DNA from 2 places in the Brevibacillus sp. NPDC058079 genome. Region 1 is predicted to be linked to the other one. Evidence: riboswitches for the same ligand, from Rfam matches in the RefSeq annotation. Region 1 holds a riboswitch; the other holds the start of a gene.

Region 1 (10,402 bases):
TTGTCCATTTGCCATTCGGAAAAATAAGCTACACTTGTGATCAAGATCATGACGTACAACAAAACCACAATCCATACCCCAATCAGCACATGCTTGTGTGCCTTGTTCTTCTCTTGGATATATGGGTAGAAAAACAGGACCAATTCATACCCAAGCATGCTCGCGTAAGAATTGTGCACCGTTTCGGCTATACTTCGCCAATCTGTATTAAAAAGAGGAAAAATATGCATCATTCCTCCCTTTTGAAATCCGTACTGCAAAAGAAAAATCATCCAGCCCGTAAAAAAGAACGTTAGCAGGCAAAAACGCGCGATCAATTTAATGCCGCCGTTTGTAATGTAGACCATGACCAATGTCAATCCAAGCAATGGCAGTGTGACTGTCTGATTGCTCAGCATGGAGGTTTGCACCAGCCTAACGTATCCTTCATTGGCGGTAGATACGTTTAGAATGGCGTAGACGATGATCAGGATATTGAAACAGCGTCCCAGCCATTTTCCCAACAGCTTTTCGTGAATCCGAAAAAGATTATCCTCTGGATAGCGACGGCACAAGGCCATCATCGGAATTAGCGTTAAGCTGACGATGCATCCCAGCAAAATCGGAGACCACCACAGATTGTAGCCCATTTTACTTGCATGATGAGCCAGTCCAAGTAAATTAACCCCCACCATCGTATTCATAATCAATCCGATTACCAGGATCGGATTCAGGCTGTGAATTCTCCCTCTATCCATCTCCCTAGTCCTCCCCAACTGGCCGGACATGCTTTTGCTTTGCCCGGGACATGCGGTTGCGATTGACGATAAACCTTAATGGTGCACGTACGAGACTATTCATCAAATCGGTCCATTGACGCGGAACCCCCGGAGCCATGTACGGCGTCCCGAGTGATGTCAGATTGAGCAAGTGTGCGAATAAAAACGCCAGTGCCAGTAGCTGGCCGTACATGCCCAATACACCTGCCATCAAGATGAAACCATAGCGAACGAGCCGAATCGCATTACTCATCAAAAAATTGGGTGGCACAAAAGAAAGCAGTGCCGATACGGAAACAAGGACGATCAAGATATTACTGGCTAACCCCGCTTGTACAGAGGCAGTCCCGATCACAATACCGCCAACGATACCGATTGTCTGTCCGATTTTAGTCGGCATGCGTATCCCCGCTTCCCGCAGGATCTCGATGACGAGCTCAATAATGAGCACCTCGATCACGGGCGGAAAAGGCACCCGACTGCGTGATTCAGACAAAATCGTCAGTAAAGCGGGGGGAAGCATTTCCGGATGATACGTCAAGACAGAGACGTAACTGGATGTGAGCATAATGGTGATAAATAAACCGAAAAAGCGAATCATCCGCAGCAAGCTTGCCGTTGACCATCGATTGTAAAAGTCTTCGGGGCTGCTAAACATCTCCAGAAAGGAAGTCGGGCAGATTGCGGCATCCGGGCTGCCATTCAGCATGATCACGATTCTACCGTCCAACAAAGCTGCTGTTGCATTGTCAGGCCGCCCCGTCAAGCCAAACTGCGGGAACGGAGAGTACGGCTTGTCCTCCAGCATTTGCTTCAATATAGGCATCCCGACAAATCCGTGGTAAATAACATTGTCGATCCTTTTTTTCACACGCTCCACATTTTCCGCGTTCGCGATATTGTCCAAATAAATCACAGCTACCTTGTTCTGCGCCTGGGTGCCAATCGTGTAGCTCGATACTTTCAGATGAGGCGTAGCGAGTCTTCTCCGAATCAAAGACAAATTGATCTCCAGCATTTCAACAAAGGAGTCTTGCGGTCCAAGGACGGTCGCCTCCGTCTCGGATTTCGTAATGGAACGATGCGCGACCTGAAATGTATTCACATGCAGAATGAGATCCCTTTCCAAGAAAAACAAGATGGTATGACCACGTAGCAAGTTACTCATCAACGTCTCCATATCGTCGAGAAGACATTCCTGTGAAAAGGGGAGCGCCTGCATCGGATCTTTACCATCAGAACGCTGCAACGGAAGAAAGACATTCTCATAAATCTGGGACACATCCACCAGCGTATCGAGAAAAAAAACGTGTACCTCTTCGTCATTCATCTTCAATGACAAGCTGCTGAGGTCATCCACGTTTTGCATACATTGTTTTACCATATCCGGTGTAATTTGTTCGATGCGCCGCTTTGCTTGTATGGCCTCTACTTGCGCTCTCCACCAATCAGTCGGCTTCACGCTAGATCCCCCCTTTATTCAGGAAAATCTTTCTTACTTTGACCTGTCCGTGGTGATTTTATCCAAAAAAATAGAAAACGGGAGCCGAAGCCCCAGCTGAAATATCTCGTTCTCCATATGAACTGATTAGGCGAACTGCTTAGATAAATTAGCCATTTCGATCGCTGCCGTTGCTGCTTCCCAGCCTTTGTTGCCTGCTTTTGTTCCCGCTCGCTCGATGGCTTGCTCGATATTGTCTGTCGTCAAAACACCAAAAATAACAGGTATCCCAGTCGATAGAGATAGGGACGCAACTCCTTTTGCGGTCTCATTGCAGACGTAATCGAAGTGTGGAGTGGAGCCACGAATGACAGCTCCCAGTGTAACAACCGCATCATAGCGACCGGATTCCGCCATTTTTTTAGCGATCAACGGAATTTCAAATGCCCCTGGTACCCAAGCCACGTCTACCTGCTCATCTTCTACGCCATGACGCTTCAGGGCATCGAGCGCCCCTCCGACCAGCTTGCTTACGATCAATTCGTTAAAACGTCCTGCCACAATCCCTACACGCAAACCTGTTCCAACCAAATGTCCTTCAAAAGTTTTCATGCTCATTCCCTCTCCTTATCCGTGCAGATGAAGCAGGTGACCCAGCTTCTCTTGTTTTGTTGATAGGTACTGTTTGTTGTGCAGATGCTCCTGCATTTGAAGCGGCACCCGTTCTTCTACTGTTAATCCGTAACCGGTAAGCCCGCGGATTTTTCGTGGATTATTAGTCAAAAGCCGCATGCGTTGCACTCCTAAATCTCGCAAAATTTGCGCACCGATACCGTAATCTCGCAGATCAGCGGCGAATCCTAGCTTTTCATTGGCCTCAACCGTATCCAAGCCTTCCTCCTGCAACTTGTAGGCACGTAGCTTATTAATCAAGCCAATGCCTCTGCCCTCCTGGCGCATGTACAATAAAATGCCACGTCCGTTCGCTTCGATCTGTTCCAATGCAGCGTGTAGCTGTGGACCGCAGTCGCAGCGATGAGAGCCGAAAATATCTCCTGTCAAGCACTCCGAGTGCACGCGGATGAGAATGGGCTCATCCGGTCCGATCTCTCCCTTGATGAGAGCCACATGCTCTTTACCATCCAGCTCGTTCGTATAGGCCGCCATCCGAAAATCACCGTAGGCGGTCGGAAGCTGCACTTCGATTTCCCTTTTCACCATGGATTCCGTCCGCATCCGATACGCTATCAAGTCTGCGATCGTAATCAGCTTAAGATCAAAGCGGCGTGCGATCTCTTGCAATTGCGGCAGACGTGCCATGGAGCCATCCTCGTTCATAATTTCGCAAATGACTCCCGCCGGTATGCCCCCCGCCAAGCGAGCCAAATCAACTGCCGCCTCCGTATGTCCCGCTCTGCGCAATACACCGCCAGACTTCGCGATTAACGGAAAAATATGTCCCGGTCTACGGAAATCTTCTGCGGTCTTTTGATCATCCAGCATCGCCAAGACAGTCTGAGAGCGCTCATGAGCGGATATCCCTGTGTGTGTACTCCCTTCATCGATGGACACGGTAAAAGCCGTTCCTTGCTTGTCTGTATTGGACTTCACCATCGGATGGAGCTCCAAACGAGTTGCGTGCTCTTCTGTCACCGGTACGCAAACGAGTCCCCTTCCATGTGTAACCATGAAGTTGATCATTTCAGGCGTAGCCGCTTCGGCCATGCAGACAAAATCTCCTTCGTTTTCCCGATCCTCATCATCTACCACGATGACCGCCTTGCCCTGACGCAAATCTTCTAATGCTTCTTCTATGCGATGAAACATACTTTCTCCCTCCTTCTCACGCGAAGCCATTTTCCTGCAAAAAGGCTAGACTGAGCCCGCCAGATTTCTCTGTACCGCCATGGTTTTGATAACCTAACAAACGCTCTACATATTTGCCGATGACATCTGTTTCAAGATTCACCAAGTCCCCAGGTCGTCTGTCTGAAAGACTCGTATTCGCCAGCGTATGCGGAATGATTGAAACGGTAAAACCGTTATCGTTTACGTCCACCACGGTGAGACTGATGCCGTCTATGCAAATCGATCCACGGGCAATAACATACTTCAACAGCTGCGGTTTGGCCTCAATCCGAAACACGACAGCATTCGCATTCACCTCTCGTGAAGCAACCATTCCAGTCCCATCTACATGCCCGGAGACGATATGCCCGCCAAAACGGTCCCCCAGCCGCATCGCTCTCTCCAAATTCACTCGCTGTCCGCTGCGTAATTGCCGCAAGCTCGTCTTGTTCATCGTCTCTGGCATCACATCGACGCTAAACTGACGATTCGTATAAGAAGTAACCGTAAGGCAAATGCCATTGACCGAGATACTGTCCCCGAGCTTCACCCCTTCGAGTACCTGCTGTGCGCGGATGACCAGTCGACTCGCCTGCTCGTTCCCTTGAATCGATTCCAACACGCCCACTTCTTCGACCAGTCCCGTGAACATGCTCTCTCCTCCTCACTTGCTACGTCTGATCCTCCCATTGTGGGTACCCGATGATTTGTACATCACCTTTCCCGATCGGTGCGATCGTCACATTTGTCAGCTGTACCGCTTCTCCCATCGTCGCAAAGCCTTGACCACCGAACGGCGAGGGCGCGCCGCTTCCCCCGATCAGCTTTAGCGCGATATGGCTCACGACCTTTTGAATTGCTCTCGCCTGCAAAAAGGAGCCATTGACTTCCTGCCCGCCTTCCACAAGCAACGAGGTAATCCCCAGCTCTCCCAGCGTATCCAGCACCTTTTCCACGCGAATTGGCGCTTCCGTCGTGATGACCTTTACTCCTCTTACCGCAAGCAGCTTCTGCTTTTCCCTTGGTGCTGCATCTGTCGTAAAGATCCATGTCTTCGTATCTGCATTCTGGACGACACGGGCATCCAGCGGCGTCCGTAAATGACTGTCCAAAATCACGCGAACTGGCTGACTTCCAAAACACTGCTCTTCCTGGCGCGCCGTCAACAGTGGGTCATCAGCGAGAATCGTCCCAACCCCAACCAGGATCGCATCGTGCTGCCTGCGCAGTTCATGCACCTCTGCACGAGCCTCTGCTCCAGTAATCCACCGACTGTGTCCCGAGAACGAAGCGATTTTCCCGTCCAATGTGCTGGCCGTCTTTACCGTTACAAATGGACGTCTGGTCTGGATGTAATGGAAAAAGACTTCATTGAGCGCCTTCGCTTCCTCTTCTCTCACGCCCACCGCCACTTCCATCCCTGCTGCCCGCAGCATCTCCATTCCTCTTCCCGCCACTAGTGGATTCGGGTCGAGCGTCGCTACAACGACACGACTTACATCAGCTGCGATCAGCGCCTCTGCACACGGCGGTGTTTTCCCGTAGTGACTGCAAGGCTCCAGCGTCACGTACACGGTCGCGCCTTGCGCTTTTTCCCCAGCCATCCGCAGTGCGTGCACCTCAGCATGGGGCTCTCCTGCCCGCAGATGCGCTCCCATTCCCACGATGATTCCATCCTTCACAATCACAGCTCCGACCATGGGATTCGGGCTGGTTTGGCCTCTTGCCGATCGTGCCAGTTCCAGCGCCAGATCCATGTACTTGCTGTCCTGTTCCATACCGCACTCCTTTCTGTTCCATCATTCCAGCCAAGCACAACGCAAAAAGCCCTTGAAACCTCAGAACGTTTCAGGGCATAGGGAAAGAAGCCTTACCTCATCCGTTTTTCGAAAAAACAAATGAAGAAAGCACAAAATCTTCTTCCATCCGGACTGTACCGTCGGCTCTGGGTTTTCACCAGATCAGTCGCTGTAAGCGTGGTCAGCGAGTCGCGGGCTCAGACGTACGTACGTCATTACCGCCGGTCAGGAATTTCACCTTGCCCTGAAGATTGTCGCTATGAAGTTTTAACGAAAAACAAAAACGCCCATGAATATTATGCTCAGGGCGTTCAGAAAGAAGCCTTGTTTCTACCGTTTTTTGAAAAAACAGCGAAACAGGCCGTTCCAAATACCTTCTCCCATCCGGACTGTACCGTCGGCCTTGGATTTGCACCAAGTCAGTCGCTATCAACTGCTTACGATAGCGAGTCGCGGGCTCAGACGTGCGTTCGTCATTACCGCCGGTCGGGAATTGCACCCTACCCTGAAGGCTGGTATTCAGTTAGGCAAAGTATAGCACATTTTTCACTATTGTCTGTAATCATTTATTGGAGAAGTGCACTTACTCTTGCTCGCACTCTTCGAGGACCGTCAGGAGTTCTTTCAAATCATTTATGTACGCCTTTGGCACAACACCATTTTGCTCCATGTCCTGCTCATTCCCTTGATAGGCAATAAAAGCGACTTGTCCGTCGCAGGCCGCCTTACCATCGATCCACGAATCCCCGATCATCGCCCAAGCCGAAACAGGCCAATCTGGCTTGCGGCTGCGAATAGAGTGAATGCCCGATGGAGATGGCTTCAAGGTCGTCATCTGCTCGCGGGCGACGATTTCGTCAAAGTAGGAGGCGATTCCCGTCTCGTTCAAAGCCTCCTCTGCAGCGGCATACGCGTTGTTGGTTAGGATATACAGCTGATAGCGGTTCTTTAACTCCTCTAGCACTTCTACCGCGTGCTGCTCCAATACAGCTCCATGCATCCCTTCCTTCTCGATCGCGGTTACCGCATCCCACATCGCTTGCTCCAGCTCTATCGTCATCTGCTCCGCTTTTCTCCCGATCTCAATGAGCTGCGATGCGGTATGCTTTTCCCACTCAAGTGTTGGAGAAACGATCCCATTGTCTGCCCATAGCTGAAAAATAGCCCGCTTCATCTCGGTAAAATTGATCCTGGATTGCAGCAAGGTGTTGTCCATATCGAAAATAATGCCTTTTTGAAAGGTTCTGCTCATTTTGTGCCTCCTTTTTTGACAATACGCCATGCTGGTTCAAGAGTTCACCCATGTGGGGGATACTTCCATTTTATCAAAAAGAGGACCATCCCTCAGTCATTTAATAACTTTTGGGACAGCCCTTTTTGGGTTAGGTATTGTGTTCCTATTGCTTCTTCTTGGCGCTGTCTACTTCATACGGTACATCCTTTGGAACTCCACCAGCTGGCCAGTCTTTTGCCTTTTTGGCAAAGTCTGGACGAGGCTTGGACAAAATATAGGCTGCTAGGTCCGCTGCTTCTTGATCTGTTAACGAGCCTTGCTTGATACCGCCCATTTCCCCTAGAGGCATATTGCGTTGAATGTAGCCAGCAGCTTTGGAAATTCGGGCCATACCTGCACCAATATTGAAGGAGTTATCCCCCCATAGCGCTGGTCCAGTGTTTGGTCCTGTTCCTGAACCATCAGCTGCATGGCATTGCAAACACGATTTTTGAAAGAGGGCTTCTCCATTTGCCACATTCGGTTGAGGTACGCTCTTCATATCGTTTTTCTCTATCCACGGGCGCTCTTTAATTCCTACTGGTACATCTGTTGAGATATATGTCAGATAGGCAACCATCGCTCTCATTTCATCGCTGTTGTAAGGCAATGGCTTTCCGTTCATGCTTCGTTGAAAACAACCATTGATGCGATCTTCAATGGTAAGCACTTTGCCTGACCTTGGAATGTACTGGGGATAGACTGCGGTGACACCCGTTAAAGGGGAGGTCGCATCCATTCCGGCATTACCGTGACAGCTGGAGCAGGAGAGCTTATTCCCTGTGTATTCAGGGATCACTGTGCTCGTTTCATTCATTAACTTATGTCCATACTTAATCGATTCTCCCAATGGCCCTTCTGGCACCTTGTCCATACTAGGCGGGGTGTAGGAATCTAGATTGATCGCTCCAGCTGCCCCACTCGCTGTTTTATCTTTGGCCTCACTCGCTGTTGAGGTGGGTTGAGCCGTCGGCTGTGTAGCACAGCCTGCAAAGACCAGCATCGCCACTACCACCATAGACAGCTTCTTCCAGCCTGTCTTCTCTTTTTTTATCATAGGTCTCACTCCTCCATGTTGATCGTGCATTCACTACAGGAGAGTAGCAAGAGGCGTGCCATACGATAAAAGCAGGAAAACGAACGGCTTGACGCTTCCAAACAGCAAGAAAAAGAAAAGACCATGCCAAAATGTCATGGTCAGTACGCGACAAAATGTCACGGTCGCAGCTCGTACTCTTCGATTTTTCGATACAGGTTGCGTACGCTGATCCCTAGCTTCTCAGCTGTCTTGGTCTTGTTCCACTGCAAAACGTCCAGCACATGCTTGATATGTTCTCGCTCTACATTTTTCAGTAAAAATGCCTCTTCCTCCCCAGTTTCTGCTGATAAAAAGAGCTTCCTATCTGACGGGTTGTGAAGTACTGACTGTTCGTGTGGAAAGAGATCCTTGTCGTCAATTTCCTCTCCTTTTGCCAAAACGACAGCACGTTCGATCATATGAGCCAACTCTCGAACATTCCCCGGGAATGAGTAGGCCAAAAGAGCTGCCTGCGCTTTCACAGAAAGCGGTTTGACTGGATACTTACGCTTAAGTCGATTCAAAAAGAAAGCCGACAGTGGCAAAATGTCCTCTCTTCTCTGGGTGAGAGGTGGAATCGTTATATCCATGACATGCAGCCGGAAATAAAGATCGGATCGGAACGTTCCTTCTTCCACTTTCTTTTCCAGGTCGGCATTGGTAGCAGCAATGATACGAACATCCACCTTGTGCAGAATCGGGCTCCCTATTCGGCGAAATTCGCCGGTTTCCAAAAAACGGAGCAGCTTGACCTGCAAAGGAAAAGGCAAGTCCCCTACTTCATCCAAAAAGAGCGTCCCCAGGTGGGCAATCTCTACCAGTCCCTTTTTCTGTGCAGTTGCGCCTGTAAAGGCTCCCTTTTCGTGCCCGAACAGTTCACTTTCCAGCATCGTTTCAGGTATCGCCCCTAAATTGATCGGTACGAATGCCTCTGATGCTCTCTCACTACATTCATAAATGAATCTCGCGATGACATCCTTCCCTGTTCCACTTTCCCCTTTTAAGAGAACGAGAAAGTCCGTACTGGCTACTCGCTCGGCAGTAGCTAGGACCTCTTTTAGCTTCGGGCTTTCCGCAACGATTTGAAACGTCGTTTTCCCGTTTGTCGATAGAGCTTCCTTCAACTGTTGGTTTTCCTCGGTCAACTGTTGGTTTTCCTCGGTCAACAGCTGTTTTTCGACGGCCTTGGAAATCAAAACCTCCAATTCATTGAGGTTGTAAGGTTTTGTCAAATAATCATAAGCGCCGCGTTTCATCGCTTCGATTGCAGTTTCGATAGTTCCGTGTCCGGTCACAACAATGATTTGAATGGCAGGAGAGGTTTCCTTGCACCATTGCAGAAAAGAGAGACCGTCCATCCCGGGCATTTTCAAATCAAGCAGAATGACATGAATCGTTTCGCTGGTTACCAGCTGCTGTGCACTGATTCCGTCAGATGCTTCCAGCGTGGTATATCCTTTTCTCTTTAATCGACTGGTTAATAGATGGCGGAAATCTGCTTCGTCATCAACGATGAGTATACGTGTGTCAGCGTGCATCTTTTGTTCATTTCCCCTTTGCCGACGGCAGGATGACCGTAACAGTCGTGCCTTTGTTTGGCGTACTTTCGATCTCGATTTCTCCGCCTAAATTCGTCACAATCCCGTAGCAGACCGAAAGCCCGAGACCAGTCCCTTTGCCAGGAGGCTTGGTTGTATAAAAGGGCTCCAAAACATGGGGCAAATCTGCTGCGGGTATACCGCATCCATCATCTCTGATCCACAGACGGATTCGATCATTCGATGGAGAATCAGTTGCGATCTCAATATTTCCTCGCTCCTGGGTCGCGTACAATGCATTGGTTAACAGATTGAGCAAGATCTGCTGAAGTTGTCCAGGCGTAGCGAGAAGAAACGGAGCAGAGGCCAATAGAGACTGGCTTACCGTTACCTGTTTGACACGTATTTCATGGGACAGGAGAATGAGAATGTCTGATAACACTTGATGAATATCTACTTTTTCTACGGTAATTGGTGATTTCCCCGAAAAGTGCAGCAATCGGGTCGTAATTTCCTTGCAACGGTTAATTTGTTTGTCCATCGTGTCCAAGTATTGGGTAAGCTCTCCTGTATCCTGTAACTCTCGAATATCCTCGTCCACGAGACGGTCTCGCAAGTCTTGTCCATACAACGACAGAATACCTAGTGGATTATTGATTTCATGAGC
Region 2 (10,402 bases), on a different contig from region 1:
TATCCTCCTCGAAAACATAATCGCGAACAGGCTTATTATTTCCTTGGACGGATGCGAAAGGACGTGGGAATGGTTTACAGCTGAGAAAAGGCGCGGTCTACAGCTGCGATGGTGTATTGAATGTCTTCTTCTGTATGAGCTGTCGTCACGAACCAAGCTTCATATTTAGATGGTGCCAGGCATACACCTTCATTCAGCATCAGCTGGAAGAAGCGGGCAAAAATTTCTCCATTCGCTTTCTGAGCTGCATCATAATCATGAACAGGCTCGTCCGTAAAGTAAACTGCCAATGCCCCTTTTACACGATTGAGCTGGATGGTTACGCCGTGTTTGTTTGCCGCTTCGATGATTCCGTTCGCAAGCATGGCACCCAATCGTTCGAATTCATCGTACACGCCCGGCTGCTTCAATACTTCCAGGCAAGCAATTCCCGCACGGATGGAAGCAGGATTACCAGCCATTGTTCCTGCTTGATACGCAGGTCCGAGTGGGGCGACTTGCTCCATGATTTCCCGACGTCCGCCATAAGCGCCTATTGGCAGACCGCCACCGATAATTTTGCCCAATGCAGTCAGATCAGGCTCGACTCCGAGGAGGTTTTGTGCTCCACCATAGCTGAAGCGGAAGGCCGTAATCACTTCATCGTAGACAACAAGCGCGCCTGCTTCGTGAGTGATGCGGTTAACCTCTTCCAGGAAGCCAGGCTCAGGTGCCACGATACCGAAGTTGCCGACAATCGGCTCAACGAGGACGCAAGCCGTTTCGCTTCCCCATTTGCTCATAGCTTCTGCGTATGCTTCGATATTATTAAAAGGTACGGTAATGACTTCGCTGGCAATGCTTTGTGGAATACCTGCACTGTCCGGAATCCCCAAGGTAGATGGTCCGGAGCCGGCAGCAACGAGCACTAAATCAGAGTGGCCGTGGTAGCAGCCTGCGAATTTGATGATTTTGACACGACCGGTATAGGCACGTGCTACACGAATGCAGGTCATGACTGCTTCTGTACCGGAGTTATTGAAACGAATGCGCTCCATCGAAGGGATTGCTTCGCGGATCATGTTTGCGAAGGTAATTTCCCATGGAGTAGGAGTACCGTACAGGGTTCCGTTGGCAGCTGCTTCGCAAATCGCTTTGGTCACATGTGGATGTGCATGGCCAGTAATGATGGGGCCATATGCTGCTAAATAGTCAATATATCGATTGCCGTCCACGTCCCAGAAATACGCGCCCTGGGCACGTTCCATCGTTACGGGTGCTCCCCCGCCTACAGCCTTGAAAGAGCGGGAAGGGCTGTTCACCCCGCCTAGAATGACGTCGAGTGCTTCCTCGTGCAGTTGCGCGGATCGTTCACGTTTCATGCATATTCCCTCTTTTCTGTTGGAACTACCTCTTTTGGAAAAAGTCCTTCATTATCTTACCACAGCTGTTCAACAACTGGATATGAACGGAGAGCTATAGATGAAGAAAAGGAAAAATGATACAATTTTCAAGCAAATCACTCCATGGGTAAAGGCGGGGTCATCATGAAACTTGAGTGCATCTCCATGAAAGGAAGCGGCAAAAGCAATGAGGACGCCTATGTGATTCAGCAGGTCAAGCATGTGTATGCGGTCATCGACGGCATTACGTCGCTGATCCCGTATGAGAACGCAGCAGGACAGACAGGTGGAGCTATCGCTGCAGAGCTCGTAAAAAAGCAGCTGGAAGCAATGCCGGAGGATGTAGCTTTGCACGATTATTTGGAGACGATAAACGAAGCACTTCAGGAGCATATGCAGCAAAGCGGCATCGATCTTAAGAAAAAGGAAGCATTGTGGGGAGCGGCCTGTGCAGTCGTCCGTGTAGGAGATGCCCATATCGAGTACGCGCAGTTGGGAGATTGCATGATATTTGTCGTTTATGATGATGAGACTGTGCGACCCCTGACACATACGCAAGTCAGCCATTTGGAACAGGCAGCCTTGGCGAAGTGGGAAGAAGGAATCAAAGAAGGATTGTGTACCCGAACAGAGCTGTACGAACGATGTATGGACATCCTGATCCATAACCGCTATCAGGCGAATGGACCAGGAGGCTATGGCGTATTGAATGGCGATGTTGCCTGTCGGGATTTTATCGAGTATGGACGCATCAATCGAGTTGGCGTGAAGGCATTGGTGCTGGCAACGGATGGTCTTTTCATGCCGAGAGCTTTAGGTGAAGCACAGCCGAAGTGGGAAGAGACGGTCCTGCCAATCGTACATAAAGGGCTGCAACGTTATACAGACGATCTCATCTCTCTGGAAAACAAAGATCCCGAATGCATACGCTATATCCGCTTCAAAAAGTCAGACGACAAAACGGGAATGATCCTTAATCTTCATTAACAGTTTGGTGCAGTTTGCCTTTTGCACAAATCGATTGGCTCATATACACTACAAATGGTATTTAAGCGAAGAAAAAAGGACGGTTTTCCATGATTCAAGTAAATCATTTACAAAAGGATTTCCGCATCCATCAGTCCAGACCGGGCCTTGGTGGTGCTTTTCGTGATTTGTTTAGTCGGGAGTACAAGACGGTAAATGCGGTGGATGACCTTTCCTTTACAGTAGAGGAAGGGGAAATGTTCGCGCTGATTGGGGAAAATGGTGCCGGAAAATCGACCACGATCAAGATGCTGACAGGTATCTTGACCCCGAGCGACGGTGAAATCGTCATTAACGGCTATGTGCCTTTCAAGCAGCGTGAAGAGTATGTTCGATCCATCGGAGTTGTTTTCGGGCAGCGCTCTCAGCTTTGGTGGGACCTATCTCCGCTAGAGTCCTTCCGTCTGTTGAAAAGTGTTTATAAGGTTGACGATGCAGAAGGAGAAAAGTGGCTGGAGCGTTTGATTGAGGAGCTGGATATTTCTCCGTTCGTCAGTCAGCCAGTACGCAAGTTGAGTCTCGGACAACGGATGCGCTGTGAAGTGGCAGCTTCATTGATTCATAAGCCACGTCTACTGTTTCTCGATGAACCGACAGTTGGACTCGATGTGCTCGTTAAGCAAAAAATCCGTGAGTTTCTCCGCAATCTGAATGAGACGGAAAATATGACGATCTTGTTGACGACTCACGATGTGTCAGACATCGAAGCACTCTGTAAACGCGTGCTTGTCATGGACAAAGGGAAGCTGATCTTCGATGGCTTGCTGAATGACCTCAAGGAAAAATGGGGCAATGGCACAGAGGTGTCCTTCCAAATGAAAAAGCGCACTTCAACAGCCGCACTTCGTCAGGCATTGGGAGAGATGCCTTGTGAGATCAAGCAAATCAATGATTTTACCCTTAGTGTAAAAGTAGCGCGAAGTCAGGAAATGCTGCCCTTTGTTTTGTCGACAGTCATGTCATCGTTTGAAGTCAGCGATGTGAAAATTGAGGAGACGAGCACAGAGGATATCGTTCGCAACATTTATTCCTCAGACCAAGAGGTAGCTAGCCATGCGTAAGCTTTATATGGAACTCATCCGCATGAGGTTTTTGACGATGCTTGCCTATCGTGTGAACTATTACAGCGGGATCATTATCTACGCGATTAACATCGGTGCGTACTACTTTTTATGGGGAGCAATCTACGGAGGCCAGCAGCAGCTGGGCGGGCTTACGGTGGAACAGATGACTTCCTACGTTGCGATTGCTTGGATGTCGCGGGCGTTTTATTTTAACAACATCGATACAGAAATAGCCCAGGACGTCCGAGAAGGCAAGGTCGCGATCGAAATGATACGCCCTTATAATTACTTGTCCGTGAAAACGGCGCAGGCGTTTGGGGAAGGGATCTTTCGCTTTCTCTTTTTCGCGGGTCCAGGGATCTTCCTTATCAGCCTGATCATTCCATTCAGCTTCCCGGCGACAGCGACTGGATGGGGGCTTTATTTGATCAGCTTGATGTGTGCGTTTTTGATCAATACACAAATCAATCTGGTAACAGGCTTGCTGACTTTCTTTCTGTTCCGAAACGATGGCATGATGCGAGCCAAGCGGGTCGTGGTGGATCTGTTGTCTGGTCTCGTGCTGCCGATCAGCTTTTTCCCGGGCTGGGCGCAAACGGTAATGGGTTATCTCCCATTTCAGGCGGTCAACTACTATCCGAGCCTGATCTTCACAGGTGCGATTACAACGGAGCGTTCCTGGGAATTGATCGGTTTTCAGGTCATTTGGATGTTTGTCATACTGGTTCCCATCTTGGTGATGTGGCGTCTTGCCCGCAACAAGCTGGTTGTGCAAGGAGGGTAGAGCATGCAAAACATGAGACATATTTTCAGTATTTTTGCCGACTACCTGAGTCAGTATTTCAAGACGAGACTTGCCTATCGAACGGATTTTATCGGGGATTTTGTGTCCAATCTGGTTTCTGAGTTGATCAATCTGGTCTTTATTATTGTCGTGTTCACGCATGTTCCGCTTATGGGGGATTGGACGCGTGACGAGATTATCTTTATCTATGGTTTCTTTTTGGTTCCATACGCGTTGTTCTCGATGTTCTTCGGTTTTTGGGACTTCAACGAAAGGTATATCATCCGGGGCGAGATGGATCGCATCCTGACGAGACCGATTCACAATCTGGCACAGGTGTGTCTCGAGTCGATTGCACCAGACCGTATTTTTGGAGTCATAACCGGGATCATCATCATGGGGTATGCTGCCATTCAACTCGATTTGTCGTTTTACTGGTACGACGTGTTCATCTTTATCGGGCTCTCGATCAGCGGGGCACTGATATACGGTGGCGTGTATACTGCGATTGCTGCGGTTAGCTTCTTTTCCGACTCGCGGACAGGGATTGCCCCGATGATTTACAACATCCAGCAATATGGGCGCTATCCGGTAGACGTGTACAACAAGGCGATTCGCTTTGTGCTCACCTACGTGCTGCCGTTTGCCTTCGTGGGTGTTTATCCAGCGGCTTACTTTTTGCGCAAGGAAGTCTGGTACACATATGCGGCAATGACGCCGGTAGTGGCTGTTATTTTCTTCGGGATTGGGCTGTTAGTCTGGAACTGGGGAGTCACGAAATATCGGGGAGCGGGTTCATAGGGGCGTATTGATACAAATAGCGATTCTTGATGATTTATAATCCAAAGTCGTTGTGGTAATATTGGATGTAACGAGATCTAAAAGCATAAAGTAAAAAAAGACCGTCCCGGCTGCAACCGAAACGGTCGATACAATAGGCGCTTCCCGCAAAGGGGTGCGGCTCAATACTATGTTGTGAAATAGACCGCAGAGCTGTCAACTCAAGAGCGGTCTATTTCTTTTTGGTCAAGGTAACAACCAAGCTGATCACCTTTATCCCTACTAAACAAATAGGAAAAATAAACAAAAAGTGTCGAGCTGGCAGTTTCCTCTATTGTCAAATCAAAAAACAGCAGTATAATATGCTGTATACAACTACACATTCCTTCGGGGCAGGGTGAAATTCCCGACCGGCGGTGATCATGCTTTATGCATGTTAAGCCCGCGAGCCTCCCGAGCTGAAAGTAGCGACGGAGTGCAGGATCTGGTGTGATTCCAGAGCCGACAGTACAGTCTGGATGGGAGAAGGATGACGACAGTACGTTTATCACACGTGCTTGTTTGCCTGTGCAAACGGGATGAGAACGTAGAGGCCAGCCCTCTAGTTTCTTGTACCTTTTATTTGTGCATGGTTTGTCATACGCTTGCAAATGCCCTGTGGAACTTATAGCCACAGGGTTTATTCTGTTTGTGTAACAAGACGTGTGAGCTTACAACGACTGTTGCCATTCCTCAAGAAGGAGTAGAAAAATGAGGAGATGGTAAACATGAAAGAAACAGCGCTGCATTCTTCGCGCACACGTGCAACCCAAAAGCTGGTGACGATTCCCATGCTGGCGGCCGTTGCATTTATTCTGCAGTATCTCGAGGTTCCTGTTCCGCTGATGCCAAGCTTTTTGAAGCTCGACTTCAGTACACTCCCGGCATTGATCGGGGGACTCATGTACGGACCAGTAGCCGGCGTTATTATCGAGGTACTGAAAAATACACTGCATATGCTCTTCAAAAATACAGACGGTCTTTTGATCGGTGAACTCGCAAACGTCGTAGCAGGATCAAGCTTTATTTTTGCGGCTGTCTACATGCAGCGTCTGGGCCAAGGCAAAAAAGGCTTCCTGACTGGTCTCGCTCTGGGAACGATTTTGATGACGATTGTCATGGCTGTGGCAAATGCTTATGTGCTGTTGCCTGCGTACGCTGTGCTTTATCAAATGCCGATTGAACAGCTCTTGACCATGTTCAATGCGACAAGTATCTGGTCATTGGTACTGTACGGAATCGTCCCATTCAATCTCTTCAAAGGTGTTATGATTTCAGTGGTTGCGTATCCGATCTACGTGAAGCTCGGCTCAAGAATCGCTGCGCGTACCAACAATTGACAACCACGATGTGACTCGCTAATATGTTTAGTTAATAGATAGTCACAAAAGGCTATGAAAGGACCCGCAGCTATTCCCACGTGACAGAGAGTCGGCCCTAGTCTGGAAGGCTGATACGTAAAGGATAACTGCACCCCATCCTGAAGCCGCTGGTGAAGAGCTTAGCCGGATGCCCACCGTTATCGGGTTATCGAGAGGACTATGGCGTATGCTGTAGTCAATCAGGGTGGTACCGCGGAAGTTGATCCTCCGTCCCTTTTTGGGATGGGGGATTTTTTGCATTTTACGTAAGAACAAAAAGGAGCGTAGACGGATGAAAGAGGACAAAGCGTTTGTAAAAGAAATTACACCGCAATCGGAGGATTTTTCGCGTTGGTACATCGATGCCATCAAAAAGGCGGATTTGATGGACTACACACCGGTACGCGGCTGCATCGTGTTCAAGCCGGATGGCTTTGAGCTATGGGAGCGAATTCAAGAGGCGATGAATAAACGTTTCAAGGAGACAGGGCATCGCAATGCCTATTTCCCGATGTTGATCCCCGAGTCCTTCTTTCAAAAAGAAAAAGAGCATATCGAGGGCTTCAATCCAGAGCTGCCTTGGGTAACAGAGGCTGGGGGCGAGCCGTTAGAGGAAAAGCTCGCGCTACGTCCAACCTCCGAGACGATCATTGGACATATGTACAGCCAATGGATTCAGAGCTACCGCGACCTGCCTGTATTAATCAACCAATGGGCAAACGTTTTTCGTTGGGAAAAGCGGACGATGCCGTTCTTGCGGACATCAGAATTTCTCTGGCAGGAAGGCCACACGGCACATGCGACAGAGGAGGAAGCTCGTCAGGAAACGATGCAAATGCTGGAGATTTACCGAGAGGTCGTCGAGCAGGAGCTGGCCATTCCGGTTTGGAAGGGACAAAAAACACCGAGTGAACGCTTTGCCGGTGCTGTTGACACGTATTCCATTGAAGCGATGATGAAGGATGGCAAAGCAGTGCAAGCGGGCACCTCGCACTATTTGGGCGATAAATTCGCGCGCGGCTTTGAAATTAAGTTTTTGGATCGTGACAATCAGTTCAAGTACGTTCACACCACATCATGGGGAACCTCTACACGACTGATTGGTTCGATGATCATGGTGCATGGCGATGACCGCGGTCTAGTGTTGCCGCCTCGCATGGCTCCGACACAGGTTATTATGATCCCAGTCGGTCCGATGAAGCTGCGCGAGAAAGTCATGGAGGCGTTTGATCCACTTTTTGACGAGATCAAGGCCGCAGGCGTGCGTGTCCGTGCTGATCTTCGTGAAGAAACACCAGGCTGGAAGTTCAATGAGTGGGAAATGCGCGGGGTTCCTCTACGTCTGGAGCTCGGCCCGCGTGACGTGGAAAATGGTCAAGTAATTCTGGCTCGTCGTGATACAGGGGAGAAGGTGACGGTTTCACTTGAAGGTATCGCGCAGACAGTTGTTCAACTGTTGGAAGAGATTCAGCAAAATATGTTCCAAAAAGCACTAGCCTTTCGTGATGAGAACTCACATTTGGGGATCGATACACTGGAGCAGCTATCCGCTCATATTGCAAAAAGCGAGAGCGAAAACAAAACGAGCGGATGGGTGTTAGCCGGCTGGTGTGGGGATGATGCTTGTGAATCGAAGATCAAAGAGGAAACCAAGTTCACTTCTCGCAACATCCCGTTTGAGCCTCCTGTACAAAAGAATGCCTGCATTTGCTGCGGCAAAGAGTCACAGCATAGCGTCTGGTTCGGACGGGCGTATTAATCAAAAAAAGGGTGTGTCCACGCTTCGGCGGCAGGGCACACCCTTTTTTCATCTAGCGCTTGAGTATCCAATCGGTAAAAGCTTGCACATCCGTAAAGTGGTAGTCAGGCTCGGGATCGAATTTTCCCGACTTTTGTGTAACCAAAAGCCAATCCACACCGACTGTTCGCAAACCAGCGGCTCGACCAGCCAACACGTCAGCATCACTGTCACCTACGAAAATGGTTTCCGCAGGCGTAGCGCCTAGTTGTTTCATAGCAGTAAAAATACCTTCTGGATGAGGCTTTGGATGTGTGACCTCATCCCCTGTGATCACGACGGAAAAATACGAATCTAATCCCCATTCTCGAAGGGAGATGTCAGCGCTTTTGCGCCCTTTTCCTGTTACGATTCCCATTTGGATACCTGCTGCGTGAAGTTCGTCGAGCATGCTTCGGATATTTTCAGGATTTTGTACGCGGGAGTGTTCATCTGTGTATACACGAAAAAAATGAGCGAGGGCGTTGTCATGCGCATGTGAGGGAAGCTTGTTTTGCAAAATGCCTGTCTCTGTGGGGCCAAAGAGAGCTACAATCTGCTCGTCGGTATAATGCTCTTGTAAAAACTGCTGAAAGGTAGAGCGAAAAGCGGTGAAGATCAAGGGGAGGGTATCGGCAACTGTGCCGTCGAAATCAAACAAGATCGTCCGCATGGGAGTCCTCCTTTGATTAGAAAATGAAAGAAAACCATCGTATCTGATGGTTTTCTTGGTGACTTACTCATCCGAATCATCAAAAGGATCATCTGAATCATCTGTTGGGTCAGCTGGAGTCAATGGGAACAGGGTGTCGAAAAACTTGAATTTTCGACGGCCAGATTCCTTTTTGAACCCTTTGTACTTTTGTAACAGCTCAGAGATGTCTTCTACAAATTGATTACGTTCCTCTTGACTCAAATAAAATTCAGTCAAATTATAAGCAAACGTATTTTGATACTCTTTCCTAACATCTTGGTCGCTTGCGACGAAGCGATTGAGAGTTCGCATGAGGTCCTTTTCCGTAGTACGAAACGGAGTAAACATGACATCACTTAATTGTTGAGCGTTTTCTTCAATCATCAATTGGAGCTTGACCTGAATGACCTTGGCAACAGGCTCATAATATTTCTCCACAATAGAGCCTTTTACCCGGGTATCCACCTGCTCAAGCAGCCCAACACGCACGAGCTCCTTTACATGGTAATGTAGCCGTGCAGCATTTTCGCCTAGTTCTGTAGCGATTTGTTTGGCCGTTCTGGGCTCCAAATCTTCAAAGAGTTCCAAAATTTTAACCCGTTCCGCTATAGCAAGCGATTTTAGCGCTTCTGGATCTGTTACTTCAAAAAACTCTTTCATGCGAATTCACCATCCAACTGACTAGGCCAAATTTTATTTTTTTTTATTCTATCCTTTTCTGAATCAAAGCGCAACTTGTATGCGGATGAAGTGACTACTAGATTGTGGTAAAATGGGACCAGCGAAAACAGGACATTATTGAGAGGAGGGAAAAGTTTGACGGCAGTAGGACAAGCTGCACCTGCATTTACTTTGCAGGCGAGCGACAATCAGACCATCTCACTTTCCCAATTTCATGGACAAAATGTGGTGCTTTATTTTTATCCGAAGGACCAAACGCCGACATGTACCACAGAAGCATGCGACTTTCGTGACTTCCATTCGGGCTTTGCTGAGCTGAATACAGTTGTTCTCGGGATCAGTCCGGATTCTGTGAAATCGCATGACAAATTTATCGCGAAGCACGAATTGCCTTTTCCACTTCTGGCAGATCCGGATCACCAGGTGGCAGAGGCTTATGGTGTGTGGGCATTGAAAAAAATGTACGGAAGAGAGTACATGGGCATAGAACGCACGACGTTCGTCATCGACGAAGAAGGCAACATTGCAAAAGTGTGGCCAAAGGTAAAGGTCAAAGGACATGTGCAGGAAGTGCTTCAATTTATTAAGGATGAACTTCAATCTTAACGTAACGTTTATTTCGCAATGGGCGAATGGAGGAACATACAGATGAGTGTATCCACGGAATATGTTGTAGAAAGCTTTTGCCAATTGGCGAACATCCCAAGTCCATCCGGCAATACGGAAAAAGTAATGGCCTGGGTTGCACAAGAGTTAGAAAAGCTTGGCGTTTCCTATAAACGGACAAACAAAGGGGCAATCGTGGCAACAGTAG

Evidence for each region. Region 1 has a riboswitch for FMN ahead of ribD (bifunctional diaminohydroxyphosphoribosylaminopyrimidine deaminase/5-amino-6-(5-phosphoribosylamino)uracil reductase RibD). Riboswitches for the same ligand answer to the same signal wherever they lie in the genome.
Region 2: it holds a riboswitch for FMN, as region 1 does, so the genes downstream of both, ACFVS2_RS18180 (ECF transporter S component) here and ribD (bifunctional diaminohydroxyphosphoribosylaminopyrimidine deaminase/5-amino-6-(5-phosphoribosylamino)uracil reductase RibD) in region 1, are expected to answer to the same signal.

Annotation. Positions count from the first base shown of each region.
Region 1 covers NZ_JBHVSO010000004.1:219,096-229,497, forward strand. The annotation lists gene ACFVS2_RS14265 (GerAB/ArcD/ProY family transporter) at 1-737, opposite strand, end outside; gene ACFVS2_RS14270 (spore germination protein) at 742-2,220, opposite strand; gene ribH (6,7-dimethyl-8-ribityllumazine synthase) at 2,347-2,811, opposite strand; gene ACFVS2_RS14280 (bifunctional 3,4-dihydroxy-2-butanone-4-phosphate synthase/GTP cyclohydrolase II) at 2,827-4,026, opposite strand; gene ACFVS2_RS14285 (riboflavin synthase) at 4,043-4,699, opposite strand; gene ribD (bifunctional diaminohydroxyphosphoribosylaminopyrimidine deaminase/5-amino-6-(5-phosphoribosylamino)uracil reductase RibD) at 4,719-5,825, opposite strand; FMN riboswitch at 5,958-6,102, opposite strand; FMN riboswitch at 6,215-6,363, opposite strand; gene ACFVS2_RS14295 (HAD family hydrolase) at 6,430-7,098, opposite strand; gene ACFVS2_RS14300 (c-type cytochrome) at 7,244-8,176, opposite strand; gene ACFVS2_RS14305 (sigma-54-dependent transcriptional regulator) at 8,335-9,735, opposite strand; gene ACFVS2_RS14310 (ATP-binding protein) at 9,743-10,402, opposite strand, start outside.
Region 2 covers NZ_JBHVSO010000006.1:8,294-18,695, reverse strand. The annotation lists gene ACFVS2_RS18205 (glutamate-1-semialdehyde 2,1-aminomutase) at 75-1,361, opposite strand; gene ACFVS2_RS18200 (protein phosphatase 2C domain-containing protein) at 1,527-2,369, shown strand; gene ACFVS2_RS18195 (ABC transporter ATP-binding protein) at 2,459-3,469, shown strand; gene ACFVS2_RS18190 (ABC transporter permease) at 3,462-4,256, shown strand; gene ACFVS2_RS18185 (ABC transporter permease) at 4,260-5,057, shown strand; FMN riboswitch at 5,416-5,570, shown strand; gene ACFVS2_RS18180 (ECF transporter S component) at 5,804-6,415, shown strand; gene proS (proline--tRNA ligase) at 6,729-8,195, shown strand; gene ACFVS2_RS18170 (HAD family hydrolase) at 8,248-8,886, opposite strand; gene ACFVS2_RS18165 (winged helix-turn-helix domain-containing protein) at 8,950-9,567, opposite strand; gene bcp (thioredoxin-dependent thiol peroxidase) at 9,724-10,194, shown strand; gene ACFVS2_RS18155 (M42 family metallopeptidase) at 10,237-10,402, shown strand, end outside.